DNA from 3 places in the Dorea hominis genome. Region 1 is predicted to be linked to each of the others. Evidence: riboswitches for the same ligand, from Rfam matches in the RefSeq annotation. Region 1 holds a riboswitch; each other region holds the start of a gene.
The links. Region 1 has a riboswitch for glycine ahead of gcvT (glycine cleavage system aminomethyltransferase GcvT). Riboswitches for the same ligand answer to the same signal wherever they lie in the genome.
Positions count from the first base shown of each region.

Region 2: linked by a shared signal. The riboswitch ahead of H8S07_RS04935 (GrdX family protein) and the one ahead of gcvT (glycine cleavage system aminomethyltransferase GcvT) in region 1 are both predicted to bind glycine.
Region 3: linked by a shared signal. The riboswitch ahead of H8S07_RS08570 (serine hydroxymethyltransferase) and the one ahead of gcvT (glycine cleavage system aminomethyltransferase GcvT) in region 1 are both predicted to bind glycine.

Region 1 covers NZ_JACOOY010000005.1:155,149-158,364, forward strand. Annotated here, with positions in the region: gene alaS (alanine--tRNA ligase) at 1-1,009, shown strand, start outside; glycine riboswitch at 1,247-1,342, shown strand; gene gcvT (glycine cleavage system aminomethyltransferase GcvT) at 1,484-2,572, shown strand; gene gcvH (glycine cleavage system protein GcvH) at 2,660-3,040, shown strand; gene gcvPA (aminomethyl-transferring glycine dehydrogenase subunit GcvPA) at 3,078-3,216, shown strand, end outside.
Region 2 covers NZ_JACOOY010000005.1:20,986-24,201, reverse strand. Annotated here, with positions in the region: gene grdB (glycine reductase complex selenoprotein B) at 1-364, opposite strand, end outside; gene H8S07_RS04940 (glycine/sarcosine/betaine reductase component B subunit) at 385-1,665, opposite strand; gene H8S07_RS04935 (GrdX family protein) at 1,733-2,119, opposite strand; glycine riboswitch at 2,308-2,420, opposite strand; gene H8S07_RS04930 (alanine/glycine:cation symporter family protein) at 2,684-3,216, opposite strand, start outside.
Region 3 covers NZ_JACOOY010000009.1:89,351-92,566, reverse strand. Annotated here, with positions in the region: gene folK (2-amino-4-hydroxy-6-hydroxymethyldihydropteridine diphosphokinase) at 1-850, shown strand, start outside; gene H8S07_RS08575 (NUDIX hydrolase) at 923-1,423, shown strand; glycine riboswitch at 1,658-1,768, shown strand; gene H8S07_RS08570 (serine hydroxymethyltransferase) at 1,849-3,096, shown strand.

The DNA.
Region 1 (3,216 bases):
CAAAATCGGTGATAAAGTGACACTGGAAGTTGATCGTGAGAACCGTGCACTTGCTGCAAATAACCACAGTGCAACACATCTGTTACAGAAAGCACTCCGCATGGTGCTTGGAACACATGTAGAACAGGCTGGATCTCTGAACAATGCGAACAGACTTCGGTTTGACTTTACGCATTTTTCTGCTATGACAGAAGAACAGCTCAAAGAAGTAGAGGCAATCGTCAACAGAGAAATTCGTAATCATCTTCCGGTTGTTGTGCGCAACATGCCGATCGAGGAAGCGAAAAAGACAGGAGCAGCGGCTCTGTTTGGTGAAAAATACGGAGATATTGTACGTGTTGTCAGCATGGGAGATTTCTCTATTGAGTTCTGTGGTGGTACACATGTGGCAAATACCGGTGATATCATGGCATTTAAGATCCTTTCCGAGTCCGGTGTCGCAGCCGGTGTGCGCCGTATTGAAGCACTGACTTCCAAAGGACTGATGGATTATTACGAGGAACAGGAGCAGAAACTTCACGAAGCTGCGAAGATGTTGAAGACAACTCCGGATAATATAGAAGAGAAGATCAGTCATCTGCAGGCTGAGAATAAGGCATTAAAGAGCGAAGTGGAGAGCCTGAAGGGCAAGCTTGCCAAAGATGCTATAGGTGATGTGATGAATCAGGTGACAGAAGTTGTCGGTGTGAAACTGCTCGCCGCAAAGGTAGAAGGCGTGGATATGAACGGACTCCGTGATCTTGGTGACCAGTTAAAAGACAAGCTTGGCGAAGGTGTTGTCGTGCTTGTATCGGCTACAGATGGTAAAGTCAGCCTGATGGCTATGGCTACCAAAGGAGCAATTGATAAAGGCGCACATGCAGGTAATCTGATCAAGGCTTGTGCATCATGCGTTGGCGGTGGTGGTGGTGGCCGCCCGAATATGGCCCAAGCTGGGGGCAAGAAGCCGGAAGGCATGAATGATGCACTCACAAAAGCGAAAGAAGTACTGGCTGAACAGCTTGCATAAGTGCACTTTAGAAGTATGAAAATACGCAGATAATAGTACAATAAAATACAATGAAAATAAAGAAAGATAGATTTTCTACAAAAAAGTGAAAATGTATCTTTCTTTTTTATAGATAATAACTATAATGACTGTTGCAATTGCCTATAAATAACAGAAAAGTTAAAAAATAAACAATTATTGACAGATAATTTAAGGGCTGTTACAATAAGCCTGTCAAAATAAAAGAAAAGTGATCGGGTGATGAACCTAAGAGAGATTATTAGCAATAAGCAATAGCGCCGAAGGGGCAAGAAGTAATTCGAAACTCTCAGGCAGAAGAATTGGGTTCGGACGAAGCTCTGAAAGAAAGCAGACAGGGAGGCAGAAAGTCCTGAAATAGGATATGTCTCTTATTTTTTTGCTCCGACAAACTTTTAACGGAACAAGACCCGCTGACAGAGCAGTTCATGATGAGAAAAAAGGAGGATTTTTATCATGGAATTAAAAACGCCACTCTATGATGCACATGTGAAGGCAGGAGGTAAGATCGTACCATTTGGAGGTTACCTTCTTCCGGTACAGTATGAAGCAGGTGTAATCAAAGAACATATGGCTGTTCGTACTCAGGCAGGACTATTTGATGTATCTCATATGGGAGAAGTTTTATGCGAGGGAAAGGATGCACTTGCAAATATCCAGATGATACTGACGAATAACTTTGACAATATGGTGGATGGACAGGCAAGATACAGTCCGATGTGTAATGAACATGGCGGAACAGTAGACGATCTGATTGTTTACAAACATTCCGATGATCATTACTTTATTGTTGTCAATGCAGCAAACAAAGATAAAGATTATCAGTGGATGTTAAATCATCAGTTTGGAGAAGTCAAATTTACAGACGTATCTGCTCAGTATGCACAGCTTGCACTGCAGGGACCAAAAGCAATGGATATCTTAAGAAAGCTGACAGCAGAAGAGAACATTCCTCAGAAATACTACCATGCAGTATTCGACACAGAAGTAGCCGGAATCCCATGTATCATTTCCAAGACAGGATACACAGGTGAGGATGGAGTAGAATTATATCTGCCAAGCGAGTATGCAGAGAAGATGTGGGATACACTTCTTGAAAATGGAAAAGAAGAAGGACTTATTCCGTGTGGTCTTGGAGCAAGAGATACACTTCGTATGGAAGCAGCAATGCCACTTTACGGTCACGAGATGGATGATGATGTTTCACCGCTGGAGACAGGACTTGGATTCGCAGTGAAGATGAAAAAAGATGACTTTATCGGTAAGAAAGCTCTGGAAGAACATGCAGAACTAACGAGAAAAAGAGTAGGTCTGGAAGTTATTGGAAGAGGAATCATCCGTGAACATCAGGATGTATATGCAGACGGCAAAGTGATCGGACATACAACATCCGGTACAAAAGGTCCTTTCATTGACAAGGCTGTCGGAATGGCATTACTGGAAACTGACTATACAGATGTCGGAACAAAATTACAGGTGGATGTCAGAGGACGTATGGTTGATGTAGAAGTTGTAGCACTTCCGTTCTATAAGAGAGCAAAATAAATATAAGGATGCCAGGGAAAAGGTCTGAAACCGAGGGTATCACAAACAGGGGCATATTATATCATAAAAGAAAAGGAGATTAAAACAATGGAATTAAGAGCAGAATTAAAGTATTCAAAATCACACGAGTGGATAAAAGAGGATGGAGACGTAAGCGTGATCGGATTAACAGATTATGCACAGTCTGAATTAGGAGATCTTGTATTTATAAACCTTCCGGAAGTTGGAGATGAAGTAACAGTCGGAGAAGCATTCGCAGATGTTGAGTCTGTAAAAGCAGTATCTGATGTATTCTCACCGGTTTCAGGTGTTGTAACAGAGATCAACGAAGAACTGTTAGATGCTCCGGAATCTATCAACGAAACACCTTATGATGCATGGTTTGTAAAAGTTGGTGAAGTAAAAGAGACAGAAGAACTGTTAGATGCTGACGCATACAAAGCATTTGTAGAAAGCGAAGAGGCTTAATACATAAGAATGTGAAGAAAGGCGGTGGATAAAGAACATGGGTAGTTATGTTCCAAACACATTAGATGAGCGAAAAGCGATGCTGAATGAAATCGGATATGAGAGCATCGATGATTTATTCCGCCACATCCCGGAGCAGGTTAAGATCCAGGGCGGCTTAGATATTCCGGAAGGAA
Region 2 (3,216 bases), 130 kb from region 1:
CTACATACATACCAGTCAGGGAAGGAATACCAAGTTCTTCCTGAACTGCTGCTGCGATAGTACCGCAGGCAACTCCGTAACGTCCAGCGTTGAAAGCCGGTCCTGCAATAAAGATGTCCGGAGCCTGTTCTTTAACCATCTCAAGAATCTCTGCTTTTGCTTTTTCAAGATTCTCGTTGAAATAAGAGTCACCACATACGATTGTTGCAATGATCTCTGCTTCATCTTTAAAATTCTGTGTTAATGCCATACCTGGTCCAACAACTTCGCCAACACGCAGTTCAACCGGGTAATCTGCTTTTTCTTCTCCACCAATCTGTGCAAAGAACTGATTGATGTAATGAACAACTTTTAATTTAGCCATTATTCTATATCCTCCATTCCTTATCTTGCACTCAGTTTATTGAAACCAGTTTCGTTTGTTGCGCCTGTCAGAACCTGAAGCTCAACTTCAAGAGATCCGTCCTCGCGCAGTGTCTCTTCACTTGCACCAGCAATCTTTGTTACATAGTCAAGAGTTCCAATTACTTTGTCAAGTTTCGGCAGGATAACTACCTGGTTTGCATTTCCGCCTGTTACTACTGCATCAGCAGCCTGATCAGCATCAGCAAGTGACTGAGATTTTCCATCACGTCCGGCATACTCGTCTGTGATGATTACAGTCTTAACGCCTTCTGCTTCAATCTTCTTACAATTCATGATAAGGTCTGTATCCGGGTTACCGAATCCTTCCTGAGATACAATAACTCCATCCAGGTCTAACATCTTGCAAAGTTTTGCTGTCCAGTCAGAAGAACGCTGTTTATCAGCAAGATATACGTTCTCGTTTGTGATAATCTGGCAAACAAAGTTTAATGTTTTTCCGTGCTGTTCAAATAAGTCATGTACAACCGGGTTGTTCAGATGAACATATGTAGGGTTCTTATCACATGCAGATACACAGTTACCGGAAACAATTGCTCCGTCCATGATCTCTGTAGGGCTTAAAATTGTAGGAACGATTTTCTTAGCATCTACACCATATACATATGTGTCATGAAGAAGTCCCTGGCTCTGAAGCATCTGTACATATGCAACTCTCGGCAGGTCCGGATATTTTTCCATTCCTTCTTTGATTGTGCATGTCTCGTAAACTTTTGTCTCATCCGGTGTCAGATCACGTGCTAACTCACCAATGTAAGTTGCAACTCTGAATCCAGCGAAACGAACTGCTTTTTCGTATTCATGCTGTTTGATATTGTCAATTGGCTCACATACCATAACCAGGTTTAATGTCTTGGAGAATGGTGTGTAATCTGCTCCAGGACCTGTCATATCAATGATACCTTCCTGGAATCCCACGATCTTACCAGCTGTAACAACAGCCATTCCTTTTAATGCGTAAGTCTTTCCTTCTCCAACTGTGTCTACTTTAGAGATAACTCCCGGGAAGATTCCTCCTCTTCCTTCAACTTTAACTCTAGGTTCGATAACATCTTTAACAGGTGTGATTCTTACAGACTCACCCGGTTTTGCAATGTCAAATGATACGCTCTTAATCTTTTCGTCCTCAAGAGCTACTGCCTTAACGGCTTCTTCGGATACATAAAGGATTCCGTCTTCAATCTTTGACTCAGATGCAAACTGAATATCCTTGATGTAAATGTGTCCCATTTCTAATCTCACTTTAAGTTCCCTCCTTAAAAAAATTATATTGTTTAAGCTGCAACGCTCGACAACCTCACTCAATGACTTACCAGGCATCTGCTGATGCCAGGCCGCTTTCCAGCAGAGTCCAGTCAATCAACTGAAAATCTTCCAGTACGCTTTCTCCATATCGTCCAGTCTTATCTTGGAATTTATGGCATGCATCGATTGCATTTTCTATAATCGTAAGCGACCTTCTGTCCACTTCCTCCTTTCCAGCTGAAATCAAAACCGATTTGTATGGTGTCTCATTTGGCTTCACGCTTCCGGATAACGGATGCGTCAGAAGTAAATGTCCGTCATGTATTCTGTCTCTGACTTCCCGGAGAAGTCCTTCATAAGTAGTTTCCAGATATATTACTTCGTGTGTCTTCTCAAGCTTATCGAAGACCAGTGGATTATTGGTCAAGACTATATATTTCCCCCTGTTCATCCTGAACCGTATCCTCCTTTCCGGCCTGTTGCCTCGGCAATCGATAAATACAATAAAAGTCATCGGTATTCCAAATAAAAAAGGACGTCCAGATATACAATTATATCTACGGCGTCCTTCCTGTCTTTTGCCCTGATAAATTGAAATCATCGATAAGCTTTATCACACAGCACAAGATTCAGAATGTGGTACATTTTCCAGTCCTTTTGCCTGAAAGTTTCACCTTTTTGCATACCCACCATGTATGTCCGGCTTGCCTCTTCGGCGGCTGATCCGTTCAACTCTCTCTTGGAAAACATCATCCCACGAATATTCTTTTCATAGAAAATCATTACACAATTTTCATAGACATTTTTTATATTATTTATTGCCTATGTCTATAATAACTTATTGTAACTTTTTTTGCAACCCATTATACTAATTAATATTATTTTGGTGAGTATGCACAATTTTCATTCCTAATTTTTGTTATATTTATTAGTTGATTTTATAATATTTATTAAAAGCGTCTATAAAAAACGACATTTATGATTGTCCTGCATTTCATCCACTTATAGATAATATCTATTTATTCTTTTTAAAGTTCTGATAGTAATCATCATGCAACTTCTTAATCGTACCGCTCAGAACAATCAGACCGATAAAGTTCGGAATTACCATCATGGAGTTGAAGCAGTCTGCCATATTCCATACGAGATCTACCTGTGCAAGTGATCCAAGCACTACGCACACAGCAACTAATACGGAATATACTTTTACAGCTTTTGGTCCAAACAGATACTTAATATTTGCCTGTCCAAAGAAATACCAGCCAATAATTGTTGAAAATGCGAAGAAGAACATACAAATCGCGATAAAGATATCTCCGCCTTTTCCATACAATGTAGAGAATGCATACTGGCTTAACTCTGCACCTGTCTTACCACTTGGAATAGACTTCGTTGTAATAATTACAAATGCTGTCAGGTTTAGTACGATAAACGTATCGATAAATACACCGATCATTGCAACAAATCCCTGCTCGACCGGATGATCTACTTTTGCAACTGCATGCGCATGTGGGGTAGAACCCATACCAGCCTCATTAGAGAACAATC
Region 3 (3,216 bases), on a different contig from region 1:
ATATATAAATAAAAAAACAAGTCAGGATTATGACCAGATAAAAATTACAGATCTGGAAGTATTTGCCAATCACGGTGTATTTCCGGAGGAAAACAAACTGGGGCAGAAATTTCTTGTGTCAGCAGTGCTTTATACAGATACAAGAAAAGCCGGGAAGACAGATGATCTGACGGCATCTATCCATTACGGTGAAGTCAGTGCATTTATCACAAAATATATGAAAGAACATACCTACCAGTTGCTAGAACGGGTGGCAGAAACCCTTGCGGAAGAGATGCTTAAGAGCATATCGGGACTTTGCAAGATCGATCTGGAGATCAAGAAACCATGGGCACCGGTAGGACTTCCGCTGAAAACAGTCAGTGTTAAAATTTCGCGCGAATGGCATACAACATATATCGCACTTGGCTCTAATATTGGTGACAGTGAAACTTATCTGAATGAAGCAGTCGAAAAAATAGGACAGATTCCTACTTGTACAGTTGAAAAAGTTTCTTCTTATCTTGTAACAGAGCCTTACGGAGTGACAGATCAGCCGGATTTTTTAAATGCATGTCTGAAACTGCGGACGCTATTATATCCGGAAGAATTGTTAAAAGAATTAAACCGGATCGAGAAAGAAGCGGGCAGGGAGCGGATTATACACTGGGGACCGAGAACACTGGATCTGGATATTCTGCTGTATGATGACATCGTACTGGAAGAAGATGATCTCTGTATTCCACATGTTGAAATGCACAAAAGAAGCTTTGTGCTGGAACCATTGGCCGAAATTGCACCGTACAAACGCCATCCGGTATATGGAAAAACAGTGCGGGAAATGTTAGAGGAAATTCAGGCACAGTTATAGTATAATAAACAGGGGCAATGAGGCAGAGAAACTGCAGACAGTAATATCAAGACAGAAGAAGGAGGCAGAAGAATGGAACTTTGGGATATTTATGACAAAGACAAAAATCCAACCGGTCGCACGATGAAGAGAAATGACTGGTGCTTGAAAGATGATGAATATCATCTGACAGTACTTGGAGTAGTTGCAAGACCAGATCACACGTATCTTATCACAAAACGTGTAATGACAAAAGCGTGGGCACCGGGATGGTGGGAAGTATCCGGAGGCGCAGCACAGGCAGGAGAAACTTCGGAAGAAGCTGTTATACGCGAAGTGAAGGAAGAGACAGGGCTGGATGTAAGGAATGCGGAAGGTGGATATTGTTTCACATATCACAGAGAGAACCCGGGAGAAGGAGATAATTACTTTGTAGATGTTTATCGCTTTGTTCTGGATATTGACGAGAGTGATATACATTTACAGGAAGAAGAAACAGCGGGATACCGTTTCGCGACAAAGAAAGAAATTGAAAATCTTGCCGGAGAAGGCATTTTCCTGCATTATGACAGTATCAAAGAAGTTTTCAGATAGATTATCTATAAAATTGATAACTCTATAGATATAATAAATACACAAAAAAATGATAAAAAAATAACTTATTTTGTAATTATTGACGAAAACAAAAGCATTGTGTATACTAAGGGCAGTTGATAAGTCGGCAGATGAATTCGTGAGATACCGTATGGATAAAGAACAGGGGCTAGGCTTTATCCGAAACGGAGCCGAAGGGGTAGGCAGAAACTCTCAGGTAAAAGGAATGGATTCGGACGACACTCTGGAGAACAATATTTTTAATTGTACCGAAGAAGTAAACTGGCAGTTATATGGGGGAAAAACGATCAGCAATCTTTCAGGTAAAAGGACAGAGGCAGACAAAAGATCTTTAGTAAATGAAGCAAAGGTTTTTTGCCTGTTTTTTATTGGGGGAAACAGGCGTATCGAAGGAGGACAATAAGATGAACAGAATTGAAGATGTAACAAATTATATCAAAGAGTATGATGACGAAGTTGGAAAAGCACTGGAGCTGGAACTTGGAAGACAGAGAAGAAATCTCGAACTGATTGCTTCAGAGAATATCGTAAGCCCTGCGGTTATGCTCGCAATGGGAACAGTCCCAACAAACAAATATGCCGAAGGATATCCGGGAAAACGTTACTATGGTGGATGCGAAGACGTAGATATTCTGGAGAACATTGCAATCGAACGTGCGAAGAAGTTATTTGGCGCAGAGCACGCAAATGTACAGCCACATTGCGGAGCAAATGCTAATACAGCAGTTTATCAGGCACTCATCAAACCGGGTGATACAGTTATGGGACTGAACCTGGCACATGGCGGACATCTGACACATGGTTCACCGGTAAACTTATCAGGACTCTTGTATAATTTTGTACCTTATAATGTAAATGATGAAGGATTTTTGGATTACGACGAGATTCGTAAGATTGCACATGAGTGCAAACCTAAATTAATTGTAGCAGGAGCCTCTGCTTATCCAAGAGAGATCAAATTTGATGTTTTCGCTGATATCGCAAAAGAAGTTGGCGCATATCTGATGGTTGATATGGCTCACATTGCAGGACTGGTAGCAGCAGGACTTCACCAGAGCCCGGTTCCATATGCAGATGTTGTAACAACAACAACACATAAGACACTGCGTGGACCAAGAGGTGGACTGATCCTTTGCAAAGAAGAGCATGCAAAAGCAATTAACAAAGCTATTTTCCCAGGAACACAGGGAGGACCGCTTGAGCACATCATCGCTGCAAAAGCTGTATGCTTCGGAGAGGCTCTGAAACCAGAATTCAAAGAGTATCAGCAGCAGGTTGTTAAGAATGCAAAAGCACTTGCAGATGCTATGGTAGCAGAAGGATTTAACCTTGTAAGTGGTGGAACAGATAACCATCTGATCTTAGTTGATCTTCAGAATATGAACATTACAGGAAAAGAATTACAGAATCGTCTGGATGAAGTATATATTACTGTTAATAAAAATGCAGTACCGAACGATCCTGCAAGCCCGTTTGTAACAAGCGGAGTTCGTATCGGAACACCTGCAGTTACAACTCGTGGACTGAAAGAAGAAGATATGAAGACAATTGCAAAACTGATCAAGATGACAGTTACAGATTTCGATACAAAAGCAGATGAGATCCGTGAAGAAGTTAATAAGATCTGCACAAAATATCCGCTGTATGAATAAGAGCTGAAAACGCTTCATAGATGAATGGAATAGATCCCTTACTCAATTATAAACAGAAAAGTCCGGTGCGTTATGGAGAAGCACCGGATTTTTCTGTAGCTTTTTTCGCACCGCTGTGAT